3 regions of the Sphingobacterium sp. InxBP1 genome follow, and region 2 is predicted to be linked to each of the others. Evidence: riboswitches for the same ligand, from Rfam matches in the RefSeq annotation. Region 2 holds a riboswitch; each other region holds the start of a gene.
What was found. A riboswitch is a leader RNA that binds a small molecule or an ion and turns the genes downstream of it on or off. The one in region 2 is predicted to bind thiamine pyrophosphate.
Positions count from the first base shown of each region.

Region 1: another riboswitch for thiamine pyrophosphate. It lies ahead of thiS (sulfur carrier protein ThiS); the one in region 2 lies ahead of pnuC (nicotinamide riboside transporter PnuC).
Region 3: another riboswitch for thiamine pyrophosphate. It lies ahead of thiM (hydroxyethylthiazole kinase); the one in region 2 lies ahead of pnuC (nicotinamide riboside transporter PnuC).

Region 1 is NZ_JAINDX010000043.1:1,896-6,325, reverse strand. Features, by position in the region: gene K7A41_RS09555 (thiamine phosphate synthase) at 1-243, opposite strand, end outside; gene thiC (phosphomethylpyrimidine synthase ThiC) at 240-2,054, opposite strand; gene thiS (sulfur carrier protein ThiS) at 2,100-2,306, opposite strand; TPP riboswitch at 2,367-2,462, opposite strand; gene K7A41_RS09540 (alpha-L-rhamnosidase) at 2,607-4,430, shown strand, end outside.
Region 2 is NZ_JAINDX010000042.1:260,669-265,098, forward strand. Features, by position in the region: tRNA gene K7A41_RS08800 (tRNA-Arg) at 59-130, shown strand; gene K7A41_RS08805 (acyl-CoA dehydrogenase) at 167-1,249, opposite strand; gene pnuC (nicotinamide riboside transporter PnuC) at 1,239-1,856, opposite strand; TPP riboswitch at 1,913-2,055, opposite strand; gene K7A41_RS08815 (malate:quinone oxidoreductase) at 2,072-3,571, opposite strand; gene fabG (3-oxoacyl-[acyl-carrier-protein] reductase) at 3,900-4,430, shown strand, end outside.
Region 3 is NZ_JAINDX010000049.1:703,522-707,951, forward strand. Features, by position in the region: gene thiD (bifunctional hydroxymethylpyrimidine kinase/phosphomethylpyrimidine kinase) at 1-634, opposite strand, end outside; gene thiE (thiamine phosphate synthase) at 631-1,263, opposite strand; gene thiM (hydroxyethylthiazole kinase) at 1,253-2,056, opposite strand; TPP riboswitch at 2,135-2,227, opposite strand; gene K7A41_RS22820 (VanW family protein) at 2,266-3,114, opposite strand; gene K7A41_RS22825 (dienelactone hydrolase family protein) at 3,351-4,097, opposite strand; gene K7A41_RS22830 (NAD(P)-dependent oxidoreductase) at 4,235-4,430, opposite strand, start outside.

The DNA.
Region 1 (4,430 bases), on a different contig from region 2:
CGACCGCCTTTGCTCATTTATGTGAACACGGTAAATGCCGAGAGCAGCGGACAGGTGGGGATGTGAGTGAAGGACCAGCCTAGAATGGTATTGCTCACCAATAGATGCGATGTATCGGCACATCTGCGCATCCGTAAAATGATATTTACGTAAATGTAAGAGGTCCAGTCCCTGCTCAAAAAGAGCAGGGATGATTTCCAGTTCGCCTACAACGGTTTCTTCTGCGGTCAGCGCTATGATCATAAGTAAATTTCCTTGCCTTGGGCGATAAATTCCTGTGATTTTTCGAGCATACCCTGTGCCGCAGTGTCTCTGATTTCCTGTGTAATCTTCATCGAACAAAATTTTGGACCGCACATCGAACAGAAATGGGCTACCTTTGCGGCGTCGGCCGGCAAGGTCTCATCATGATATTCACGTGCCGTATCAGGATCGAGCGATAGGTTAAATTGGTCCTCCCAGCGGAATTCAAATCGCGCTTTGCTGAGTGCGTTATCCCGGTATTGCGCGCCGGGATGACCCTTGGCCAGGTCAGCCGCATGAGCTGCCAGTTTGTAGGTGATGACACCATCTTTAACATCTTTTTTGTTGGGAAGGCCGAGATGCTCCTTAGGGGTCACATAGCAGAGCATGGCACATCCATACCAGCCGATCATCGCCGCTCCGATCGCAGAGGTAATATGGTCATATCCGGGAGCAATATCGGTGGTCAACGGCCCTAATGTATAGAAGGGAGCCTCGTCACAGCAGGCCAGCTGTTTGTCCATATTTTCTTTAATGAGTTGCATAGGCACATGACCTGGCCCCTCGATCATCACCTGAACATCGTGTTTCCAGGCAATTTTTGTCAATTCACCCAAGGTTTCCAGTTCGGCAAATTGTGCTGCATCATTGGCGTCCGCAATGGCGCCGGGACGTAAACCATCACCCAGAGAGAAGGCCACGTCATACTGTTTCATAATCTGGCAGATTTCTTCAAAATGGGTGTAAAGAAAGTTTTCCCGATGATGGAAGAGACACCATTTGGCCATAATGGACCCTCCTCGGGAAACGATGCCGGTCACGCGGTTGGCTGTCAGATGAATATAGCGCAGCAGTACCCCAGCATGGATTGTAAAATACGAAACGCCCTGTTCTGCCTGCTCAATCAATGTATCCCGAAATATCTCCCAGGTCAGATCTTCGGCCACACCTTTTACTTTTTCAAGTGCTTGATAGATCGGAACTGTTCCGATTGGAACAGGCGAATTGCGGATAATCCATTCACGTGTTTCGTGTATATTTTTACCGGTCGACAGGTCCATAATCGTATCAGCACCCCAACGGCAGGCCCATACTGCTTTTTCAACCTCCTCTTCAATGCTCGAACTTACGGCACTGTTACCGATGTTGGCATTAATTTTTACCAAAAAATTGCGGCCGATGATCATTGGCTCGCTTTCGGGATGGTTGATGTTATTGGGAATAATGGCTCTTCCCGCCGCAATTTCCTCACGCACAAATTCGGGAGTAATGTATTTTCCAGCAGTTCTGGCACCAAAATTCTCGCCCTGATGCTGCTGATCCATTCCGGGGGTACAGTTGGCGAGCTGGTCTATACGCTGATTTTCACGAATGGCCACATATTCCATCTCTGGCGTGATAATGCCTTTTTTCGCATAGTGCAGCTGGGTCACATTTTTGCCTTTGTCGGCGACTTTCGGTTTATGACTGTAGGCGAAGCGCAAGCTGTCAAGAGACTTGTCGGCAAGCCGTTTTCTTCCGTATTCCGAACTGATTCCATCCAGCTGGACGACATCATTTCGGTCCAATATCCATTGTTCACGAAGACGAGGAAGCCCCTTGCGTATGTCTATGGCGGTATTCTCATCGGTATAAGGTCCAGATGTATCGTAGACGGTAACGGGCGGATTGAACTCCTCCTGGCCGTTGCTCAGCTTTGTCGAGCTGAGCTGGATCTGACGCATTGCTACCTGGATGGGGTAAAGTGTTCCGGGAACAAAAACTTTTTTGGAATTCGGAAAGGGTGTCTGTGTGATGTTTTGTGATGTCATGGTAAGGAAATTAGTGCTGTGTGAAAGACTTTCTTTTGAAATAGTTTACCCACCTTGTGTCGCGGTGATCAGAAGGATTTGGTCGTTGGCCTTCAGCGGTGTAGAGGCCCAAATATGCTGTGGTACAACACGGTTATTGACAGCGACTGCGACACCTTGTGTTTTGTCTGCTAGTTCTGCCTGTAAAAGCTCTTCCAAAGAGTGGGGGGCGGGGTCGAAAAAACGGGTTTGATGATTGATCGTAAGTTCCATTCCTAATTATTATTTTAATACCACTTTAGGAATGGCCACAAAAAGATACACTAGGTATCCTGTAGACATCGCACTTTTCCCTACGCCAGTATGATCTGGATCAGGTTCTAAGGGTAAAATCTCAGCCTGCATATGCAGACACCCCTAAAGCTGATGCTAAGATAATATAATTTGAATGAATAAAACAATGATATCTATTAATTTTTTGAAATAAGCAGGACAGTGCAGCATAGTTCGCTATCTTAAAAAATAATTGATACTTTAGTTAATAGAATAGCTAAAACAATTTAATAGACCAAAATGCGGAAGATATTATCGATACTCATGCTATGTACAGCTACTGTCGTAAGCGGGTGGCAAATGCAACAATGTCTACCTATTCGTTTAACCTGTGAACATCTTCAAAACCCTTTAGGGGTGGATCAAGCGGCTCCCAGATTAAGCTGGCAACTGGATGACAACCGGCAGGGCGCTTTACAAACAGCCTATCAGGTTATGGTCGATGGCGATTCTCTTGCACTCTTAAAAGATAAAGCGGATGTCTGGAATAGCGGGATACAGAAAAGTGCAGCCATGCTTGTACAATATGCAGGTAATGTATTGAAACCGCAGACGAAATATTTTTGGAAAGTACGTGTTTGGGATAAGTACGGGAAAGCCTGCACCTCTACAATTGCTTCCTTTGAGACGGGAATGATGCAGGCGGACCGCTGGAAAGGAAAATGGATCAGTGACCAGCACGATAGGCATGAACGGTCAGCTCCTTATTTTAGACGAGCATTCGGTGCGGACAAACCGATCAAATCCGCCCGGATTTATATCGCTGCCGCTGGTCTTTATGAACTGTCGATCAATGGCAGAAGGGTCGGTGATCATCGTCTTGACCCTATGTTTACGCGCTACGATAGACGGACGTTGTATGTTGTGGAAGATGTGACGGCGCAGCTTCGGCAAGGTAAAAATGCCATTGGAGTTATATTGGGAAATGGCTGGTATAACCATCAGCCTTTAGCAGTTTGGAACTTTGATCAGGCACCTTGGCGAGACCGGCCAGCATTTCGCCTGGATCTTCGTATCGTCTATCAGGACGGGTCAGAGGAGACAATCATTTCTGACAAGAGCTGGAAGACATCTGCGGGACCTATTCGTTATAATAATATTTATACTGGTGAACACTATGATGCGCGTCTTGAAATGCCGGGCTGGGATCGGTCCGAATTTGATGATTCCAAATGGGAAGCTGTCCGGTATCGGAAGCCGCCATCTTCGCAGCTAGTATCCCAGCTGCTCGTTCCCATCCGTCTGGTCAAATCCTATGTGCCAAAAGCAGTCAAAAAAATAAATGCTAATACGTATGTATTCGACTTTGGGCAAAATATGGCTGGCGTGACGCGAATAAAAGTTGGCGGGCCAGCGGGAACGGTTGTGCGTATGAAACATGGGGAACGTCTTCTTGAAGATGGCCATGTGGATCAATCCAATATTGATGTTTACTACAGGGGCAACAAAGAACTGGAGCCTTTTCAAACAGATTTGTTGACACTCAGCGGCCGTGAGAAAGACGAATTTATGGCAAAATTTGGATATAAGGGATTCCGTTATGTTGAGATCAACAGCAGCCAGCCAATTGTATTGGATAGCTCATCCATTACTGCCTATTTTATGCACAGCGATGTAAGCCCTGTCGGACATCTGAAAACATCTTCTCCATTGATCAACCGTCTGTGGGCAGCAACAAATAATGCTTACTTGTCCAATTTGATGGGGTATCCGACAGACTGTCCCCAACGTGAAAAGAACGGCTGGACAGGAGATGGGCATCTGGCCATTGAAACAGCACTGTACAATTTCGACGCCATTACGGTTTATGAAAAATGGATGGCCGATCATCGGGACGAACAGCAGCCCAACGGCGTGTTGCCCGATATTATTCCGACGGGAGGATGGGGATATGGAACTGCAAATGGATTGGATTGGACCAGCACGATAGCCATCATCCCTTGGCAAACCTATCTATTTTATGGTGACCCCAGTTTGCTGGCGTCCTGTTATGAGAATATCAAGAGGTATGTGGATTATGTGGACAGCATCAGCCCCAATGGCCTGACCACCTTTGGTAGGGGA
Region 2 (4,430 bases):
TAAAATTTATGCCAAAGATTATTTGTAAGATGTAGAAAATAGTATATCTTTGCGACACGTCCCCGTAGTTCAATGGATAGAATTTCAGATTCCGGTTCTGACGATATGAGTTCGAATCTCGTCGGGGACACTTGTCAAAAAAAGACGATCTAATGATCGTCTTTTTTTATGACAGATTTCTCTGCAACAATCTGTGTTGGGATGCCGTAAAAATGTTCCGAAATACAATATTAATTTCGCTGTCGGTAGCTGCTCCTGCAATTCCGCTGTGCGGATATAACTTAATGACATTGGCTAACATAGTATCCACAAAGTTTCTGCTTTCATCGGCTATGCGGTCATACCACGGGCTATTATCCTTTCCGTTGACCAGATTTTCCCAAGAATCAGCTGCTAAGTCAAGTAGGCTGATTTTTCTTTGACTGTAATCCTGTTGTATTCGGTCCAATACGCGAAAAGCCGCTTTGCTTTCAGGACTTTGCCATTTCCCTTCGTTTGATCTTAAGACAAATAATTTATCCATGAGGTCAAGAAACCTACGATACATGCCCATAAAGTTAGCCAGCAAGGTTAATTCAGCAAATGGTATAAAAGGATACTGATAGAGCAGATCGACATGTGTACTTTTTGAGCCATCTATCTGAAAAGAATGATTTTCGGGGACCAACACATCATCTAGCGAAAAAGAATGGGATGCCGTCGCCTCCAGTCCAAATGTATCCCAGTCATAATGGACGAGAACATGATCCCTCGACACAAAGAAAGATTGGGAAATCGGGTTTCCCGCGTTGTCTAGCAGGGGCTTTCCCTGATCGTAAACAAAGGCATTTAAAGTAAAATGAGTCAGGTGTGGTGCGCCAGTGGCATACTTCCAATGTCCTTTTAGCCGATATGCAGATCCTTCCCGAGAAGCAATCCCTGCGATCTGTCCACTTCCTCCCAAGCAGACCTTGTCAGATACAAAAAGATCGGTGGCTACAGCAGGATCAATATATCCGACAAATAGATTTGCGCCCGCACACAAGGTCACCGTCCAAGCCAGTCCTCCATCCCAATATGCCAATTCCTCCAATAACGAAAGCCCTTGGCTTAAGTGAAGCCCCAGCCCGCCCAAGGATGTGGGCACCCACATCTTAAACCATCTGTTACGGTAGATCAAGGCTAGTTGTTCGTCAGATAAAGTCTTTTGCAGAATAGCCTTTCGCTGACAATCCATTAAGCAAGCGATATCTTCAGGGCTAAGTTGCATATATTTTTTCGTCATTTAGTATCTTCCTCCAATTAAAATAACCACCAAAAGCCATTACAAACAAAAACAGCGTTAGCCCCGCATAAAGGAACAATCCTTTATGCAACAATAGGGGAATCGCTACAAGGTTGCTCAGATTCAATAAAAGCCAATTTTCCAGTTTACGCTTCGCCAGTAGCCACATGCCTGCCCAAGCTGTGCAGGACACAATTGAATCCCACAAGGGCACATCGGAGTCTGTCAGATGCACGAGTCCAAAGTAAAACGCCAGAAACCCGCCGATGCAGATAAATCCGACGATCCACCAGTCGCTTTTCGCACACCGGCTTATTGGTACGACTGTTGCACTGCCATATCTCCAATAAAACCACCCATAAATGCTCATGATCAGATAATAAAGATGGAGTAATATTTCAGCGTATAGCTTTGCATGAAATAAAACATAAACAGAAATTATGATTCCGATTAGGCCAAAAATATAGTGGATGGATTTATTCAATCGGGAAAACCAGACCTGTAAAATACCGAAGATCACGGCTAACCATTCTGCGGCTGTAGCCTGTTGTATTTGCTCAGTAAAGGATTCGAAAAAGGAATACTCGGTCATTAAAAAGTGTTTATCTTCTAAATTACTCTAATAAAACACTTAGGAGAGAAAACCAGCTGTTTTCTTGAAATTAGATCCCTACGCCAGCATTATCTGGATCAGGTATATAAAAGCGATTATACAGGGACTACAATCGCTTTTATTGGGTATAATCTCAGCCCAAAATGATTCATCATTTTAAGCACCCCATAAGTATATCTGTTAAAGCGAATTAATTAAGCAATATCAATTAATTTCAAGGCTTTATGTGTACGAATTCGGGTTTCCCGACAAAGTTCAGCGTCGTCGTTTAAAGATTTCCCATGTGAAGGAATCATTTCGCGCAGTTTTTTACGATACTCATCGGATTTTGCCCGGTCTGGAAAACACTTCTTCAACAGGCTGATCATGATAGCTACCGAAGTAGAGGCGCCCGGAGAAGCTCCTAATAATGCCGCGATAGAACCATCTGCACTCGATACCACTTCAGTACCAAATTCCAGAATGCCCCCTTTCTTCTTATCTTTTTTAATTACCTGAACGCGTTGTCCGGCTTTCTCAATGACCCAATCCTCCAATTTGGCGGTAGGCATAAATTGTTTGAGAGATTCCAGTTTATCTTTGGGTGATTTCATCACCTCCGTAATCAAATATTTGGTCAAAGGCAAATTATCGAGTCCTGCAGATAACATTGGCCGTATATTGGAAAGTTTAATGGATGCCGGCAAATCAAAATAAGATCCCTGTTTTAAAAATTTGGTTGAAAAACCAGCATAAGGGCCAAAGAGTAAGGCTTGTTTGCCGTCAATATAGCGGGTATCCAAATGTGGTACTGACATTGGCGGCGCGCCTACCGATGCTTTACCGTATACTTTAGCGTGGTGCGCATTAATAATCTCCTGGTTGGTGCATCGCAACCACTGACCACCAACTGGGAATCCGCCATAACCTTTCGCTTCGGGGATGCCAGATTTTTCGAGCAGCAACAAAGAATGTCCACCGGCACCGATAAACACAAACTTCGCTTTTATCTCCCTCTTCACACCTGTTTTTAGATCCTTCACCTCGACTTCCCAGCGGCCGTCGTCCTCGCGTTCGATATCCACCACCTCATGACTCAAAGAAATCGAGATATTATCTTTTTTTGCAAGGTTGGCAATCAGATCACGCGTGAGCGAACCAAAATTTACGTCCGTTCCTAAATCCATTCGGGTAGCAGCCATCTTTTCATCCGCTGATCTTCCCTCCATCATCAAAGGAATCCATGATTTCAGGGTCTCAGGATCCTCGGTATATTCCATTCCTTTAAATAAATTTTGGGTCGTCAGCGTTTCCCATCTTGTTTTCAGAAACTTGACATCTTTTTCACCAAATACAGCACTCATATGGGGAATGCTCCGGATAAAATTTTCAGGCTGGGGAATGATGCCTTTATCAACCAAGTATGACCAAAACTGTTTCGATACTTCAAATTGTTCGGCAATTTTTACTGCTTTATCAATCTTTACTGAACCATCTTTTTGCTCTGGAGTGTAATTCAATTCGCAGAGGGCGGAGTGACCCGTGCCAGCATTATTCCAAGCGTCAGAACTCTCAGCAGCCACAACATCCAAACGCTCAAGAATTTCAATATTAACGTCTGGGCTTAATTCATTGATCAAAGTACCTAAAGTGGCACTCATGATACCGGCGCCGATGAGAACAACGTCAACTTCTTTATTTGATTTTTTGCTCATGTTTTTGTGATTGATGCAAATTTAATATAGTTTTTGGTAAACGCCCAAGCCTTTTGTCAAAAAACTGTACTTTTTAGAAGCACTTATTCAAAAATACCACTGATTTATTAAAATTATCCTAAGCTAGGCTCAAAGCCTTTGCATTTAATTCTCAAAATAAAGTTCTACGCCGCATGTGCAGCGATAAGGATTGTATGTATCGACATTCCAGACATCAAAGATGAGGACCATGTGCTTGCTTTTTAAATGGTTATTTATCGAAAGATTTTGTGTTATAATATAGTTTTAACATTTTTGCAGAATCGACAAACAACACTATACTCAATATATGAAATTACTTGAAGGAAAAATTGCTTTGGTTACTGGTGCATCAAAAGGAATCGGACGGAAAATTGCTGAGGTGTTTGCGCAACATGGAGCGAATGTTGCTTTCACTTACCTTTCATCCGTAGAGAAAGGACAAGCCTTAGAGACGGAGCTTCAGGCCTATGGCACAAAAGTAGTCGGCTACCGCTCCGATGCTTCTAAATTCGAAGAAGCCGAACAGTTAATCAATGCGATTGTCACTGATTTCGGAAGTCTGGATATCGTTGTCAACAACGCCGGAATCACCAAAGACGGTCTACTCATGCGTATGACCGAAGAGAATTGGGATGACGTTTTAAATGTAAACTTAAAATCTATATTTAATGTTACGAAAGCAGCTTCAAAAATCATGATGAAGAAACGTAGCGGTTCGTTTATCAATATGTCTTCCGTCGTCGGTGTACAGGGAAATGCTGGACAAGCAAACTATGCCGCTTCGAAAGCGGGAATTATTGGGTTTACGAAATCCGTGGCAAAAGAACTGGGTTCACGT
Region 3 (4,430 bases), on a different contig from region 2:
TTTTGGTTTCTATTTTCTCTGATCTAAACACGAGGGCCGTTTTGTCCTGCTGAAACAGGAGGGAAGTAAGTTGAGCCGTCTGCAAATGGCCGCCTTTAATGAGTACCGCCCGACAGCCCTTCTTCAAAAGTTGATCGCCGGCCTTTTCCATTTCGGGTACACTATCAACTTGCTTACCGATGAGCACGCTGACTTCGTCCAAGTTGGGGGTGATGATCCTTGTCAGTGGAAATAGCAGGTCTACGCAGGCCTGTATAGTGTCGTCCTGTATCAGTTTATGGCCACTTGTGGAGACCATGACAGGGTCAAATACAATGTCGCCGGTGTAATCTCTTAAGTAAGAACTGATCAGTTCAACGAGTTCGGTGCTGTGAACCATGCCAATTTTGATGGCATCCGGATATATGTCCTCAAATATCGCATCAAGCTGTTCACGTACCGCTTGAGTTGGTATTTCATAAATATTTCGTACGCCCTGCGTATTTTGAACAGGTAACGCGGTCAGAACATTCATCGCGTAACAGCCTAGTGCTGATATGGCTTTCGTGTCTGCCTGTATGCCTGCACCTCCGCTGCCGTCAAATCCGGCAATACTCAGTACAGTAGGCACGCTATATGTTGTTATTGTTGTCATCGAAGTAAGTGTTTTAATTGTGCACTGCTTTCTCTGGGATCTTGGCTCCGGCAGATCGCGGAAACGACTGCTATGGCATTGGCACCTGCGTCCCAGGCGGCACCGGCCGTTGCGAGATTCATGTTGCCGATGGCTATCAGGGGCTTTTTCGTACGCATGCGTAACTGCCGCAAGCCTGAGATGCCCCATTCGCCAATAGTGTCTGTTTTCGTCGGAGTGGAAAATATCGGACTTACCCCCAGATGGTCAGCGGCATTTAACTGTTCACTTTCCAGCTGAGCAAGGGCATCCATCGACCAGCCTATGTGTATGCTGTTGCCGAATTTTTCCCGTATAGCCAGGGGCGGCAGGTCTTTTTGTCCAACATGTACGCCCCATGCACCAACGTCGGCAGCAATATCTATGGCATCATTGATAATTAACGGAATTCCATAATGGTCGGTGAGACGTATAAGCTTATGGGCTTTTTCCAGAAAATCGGAATAGACTGCTTTTTTTTCACGTAGCTGCACAATATCTACGCCGCCAATTATTGCTTCTTCCGCAACCTGTAGCCAGGGCTGTGGGTAGCAATCCTCCTCCGAGATAACCAGATACAGAGGGTAAGGAAACTGTGGGCTAAACGCCATGGCAGGTAATCTGAAGATGTGTCTTTAGGGTGTCCTCATCCAGGCGGTATAGTTCGTCGTAAAGGTTTACCTGCAGGGAGCCCGGACCTGCGGATCTTCCGGCTGCCAGTTCTCCGGCAAGGCTCAAAATGGAAACTCCCGCTACTGCTGCGTCAAATACTTGCCCCGTGACGCCGATAAATGCACCAATGAGGGCGGTGGCGCTACAGCCCAAGCCTGTTACCTGGGTCATCATGGCGTGGCCATTACGTACTTCGGCCAAACGCTGATCCGAAAGGATATAGTCAACCTTTCCCGAGATACAGATAACGGAACCGGTTTGCTGTTGCAGACCTTTGCCTGAATCAACCGCAGCAGCGCTGTCAGCAGTGCTGTCCACGCCTTTTGTGGTCGCCTGCTGGACGTTATATAAACTCATGATCTCTGATGCATTTCCCCGGATTATAGTTGGCCGAAGTTCCAGTAGGTTAGCCAGTAGGTCGTTTCGGAAAGCGGAGATACCGGCACCTACCGGGTCCAGCACCCAGGGCTTCCCATTATTGTTTGCATGTTCGGCGGCAATAAGCATAGCCTCGGCAGTCTGCTCACTTATTGTACCGATGTTTAAAACGAGCGCCTGAGCCAGATCCACAACTTCCTGCACTTCAGATGGGCTATGAACCATGACCGGTGATGCGCCAAGTGCAAGTAAGGCATTGGCCGTATTGTTCATAACCACCATGTTGGTAATATTGTGCACTAGGGGCCTTTGCTGCTTGACTCTTTTTAATAGTTGAATAATAGTTTCTTCCATGCCTTCAGTTCTTTTATGTCTTGTTGTGGCTTTGTCAGGAAGAATCGGGACAGTCGGACTTGTCCATCCTATCGTATATGTCAAGCGGATGCTTTTCCCTACGTCGGTGTAAACCGTATCAGGTTCAAAGGGACTATCTCAATTCTGTACAGAATACCCCCAAAGCCACATCAAACTTAATCAAAAAAAAGGAGAAACAGAAAGGCTGTCTATTCAGTAGTGCCTTTTTCGTTTTTGGGATCAGGCACAATATAGTAAGGGGGAGTATAAGCAACCCGTGCAAAATTCTTCATTATGCACGCTGTCTCGATTATCTTACCGCCCTCGAATTTTAACAGCTTTTCGCGCCAGATCTCATTTTTACGGTAGAAGTCGTTGCCGATCTTCAGAAATTGGTGCGCGCGCTCAAACACATGGTAGGCAAAATCCAGTTCCTGATCAATCCTAAGCTCACCTTCCAGACATTTTTCGGTAAACCACAGGTTAATCTGGAAGGTATGGTCCGTATGGTTGGTGAATTGATAGTCGCGATAATTGTAGAATATGGTCGCGCCACTACCAAAAGGCAGAACTCGGCCATCGTCTGGAAAAGGATCGAAGGAATGGTGATAGCGTTCAGCGACGGTTAGCGGGCTGTGGATCACGAGCCAGTGGATAAGATTGGATATCTGGCATATGCCACCCCCTATGCCCGCCCTAGCCTCTCCAAAAGAGAGTTCCATCCCCGGAAGATACCCTTTCTTTTGTGTCGGCAGTCCTACGAGTTTACAGAACGAGAACGTCTCACCTGGCCGGATTAAAATCCCAGTGATCTGCTGTGCCGCAATCTTGAGGTTGGTTACTTTATTGATCTGAAGCTGCATATTGTTCTCTCCAAGCTTCTTCAATAAAACCGACTGGTGCTTCTTTACCCTGAACCGAAGCAACTCTGCTGTTTTTGCCTGTGCATATCGCTTATTGTCCAACAGCCAGATGGCTTTTCTTTGTATTCTTCTTACCCAGACAGCGATTGTATAGAGTAGAGGATGGCGCTGACTGATTAATTTTCGTTTTGCCACGAATAAAACCCGATTATAAATTGTTTCCGCACTTGTATTGTCCTAGTATTCCTGTCTTATGTGTTTGGTTTTTCTTTTACTGTTATATTGTCTCGGAGGGATCTGACTGTCCGCAGTCATCTTATCGCCATTGGTATTGCTGTGGCCGCATACCCTAATAGTACCAGCGGTGATAAGATGATGTAACAATTGGACGATGAGCCATTGAGATGCAGTATGCAGTTGTCTGACGGTTTCTATTTGTCCAATACTTCTTTTAAAAATAACAGCATATGGTCCCAGGCACGTTTGGCCATTATCGGGTTATATTCGGGAGATTCGGGATTGGTAAACGTATGCCCAGAGTTAGCATACGTAATAATCTGCCAATCTGCATGGCCGTCGTTTAGTTCCTTGACTAACCCCTCATAATCTTCTTTCGATACGCTCTTGTCTGCCGCGGGGTGTTGGATAAGTACTTTAGGGGCAATTGGCGTATTGGTACGGTCAGCTGCTTTGGATAAGCTGCCATGGATACTGACAACTGCGGCCACCGGAAGTCCCCCCCGTGCTGTTTCCAGTGCACCTGTTCCGCCAAAACAATAGCCGATGACAGCAATCTTGGTGGGTGCAGCGCCAGCTTTTTTAAGCTGTTCCAATGCTGCGGCAATGCGACGTTGATAGGCTTTATAGTCGGCCTTATATTGGCCAGCAATCTTCGAAGCGGCAGTATTATCGGCCGGCACATTTCCTTCACCGTAAATGTCTGCTATAAAGGCGACGTAACCTTCTTTCTCTAGCTGTAGAGCTGCTTGCTTTGCTTCATTATCAATTCCTTTCCAGGCAGGCAAAATTAACACGCCAGGTCCATTCTTAGCTGGGGTGGATGTCATCAGTCCGTTGAGCTTCTGTGCTCCGTCTTGGTAGGAAATCGGTTTCAGCTGTTGGGCAATGCTTGTCATCGTAATCATCGTTAATATAAATAGTGTCAAAGCTGTTTTCATGTTTTCTTAAATTAACTGTTCATCTCGTACTGGCTTAGCCGGATCTTCACTGCCACCGGTCGGGTTATGAAAAGCCCTGAATTACTTCATTATCAAGTGCCGGTCCAGCCGTATTTTTGTGTCAATCAGTAAACGATTTAAATGGAAAATTGTTTTATGGATTCTATGATCCCAATGACATCCTGTTGGCCCAGGCCGTTGCCTTGTGCCTTCTGGTAGGTGTCGAGCAGGGCACCAATCAAGGGGTAGTTTGCTCCCGCTTGCTGCGCAAGACGGATGTCTTTTAGCATCAGATCCAATGCAAATGCCGGTGTATAGTCTTCTGCTATCAGT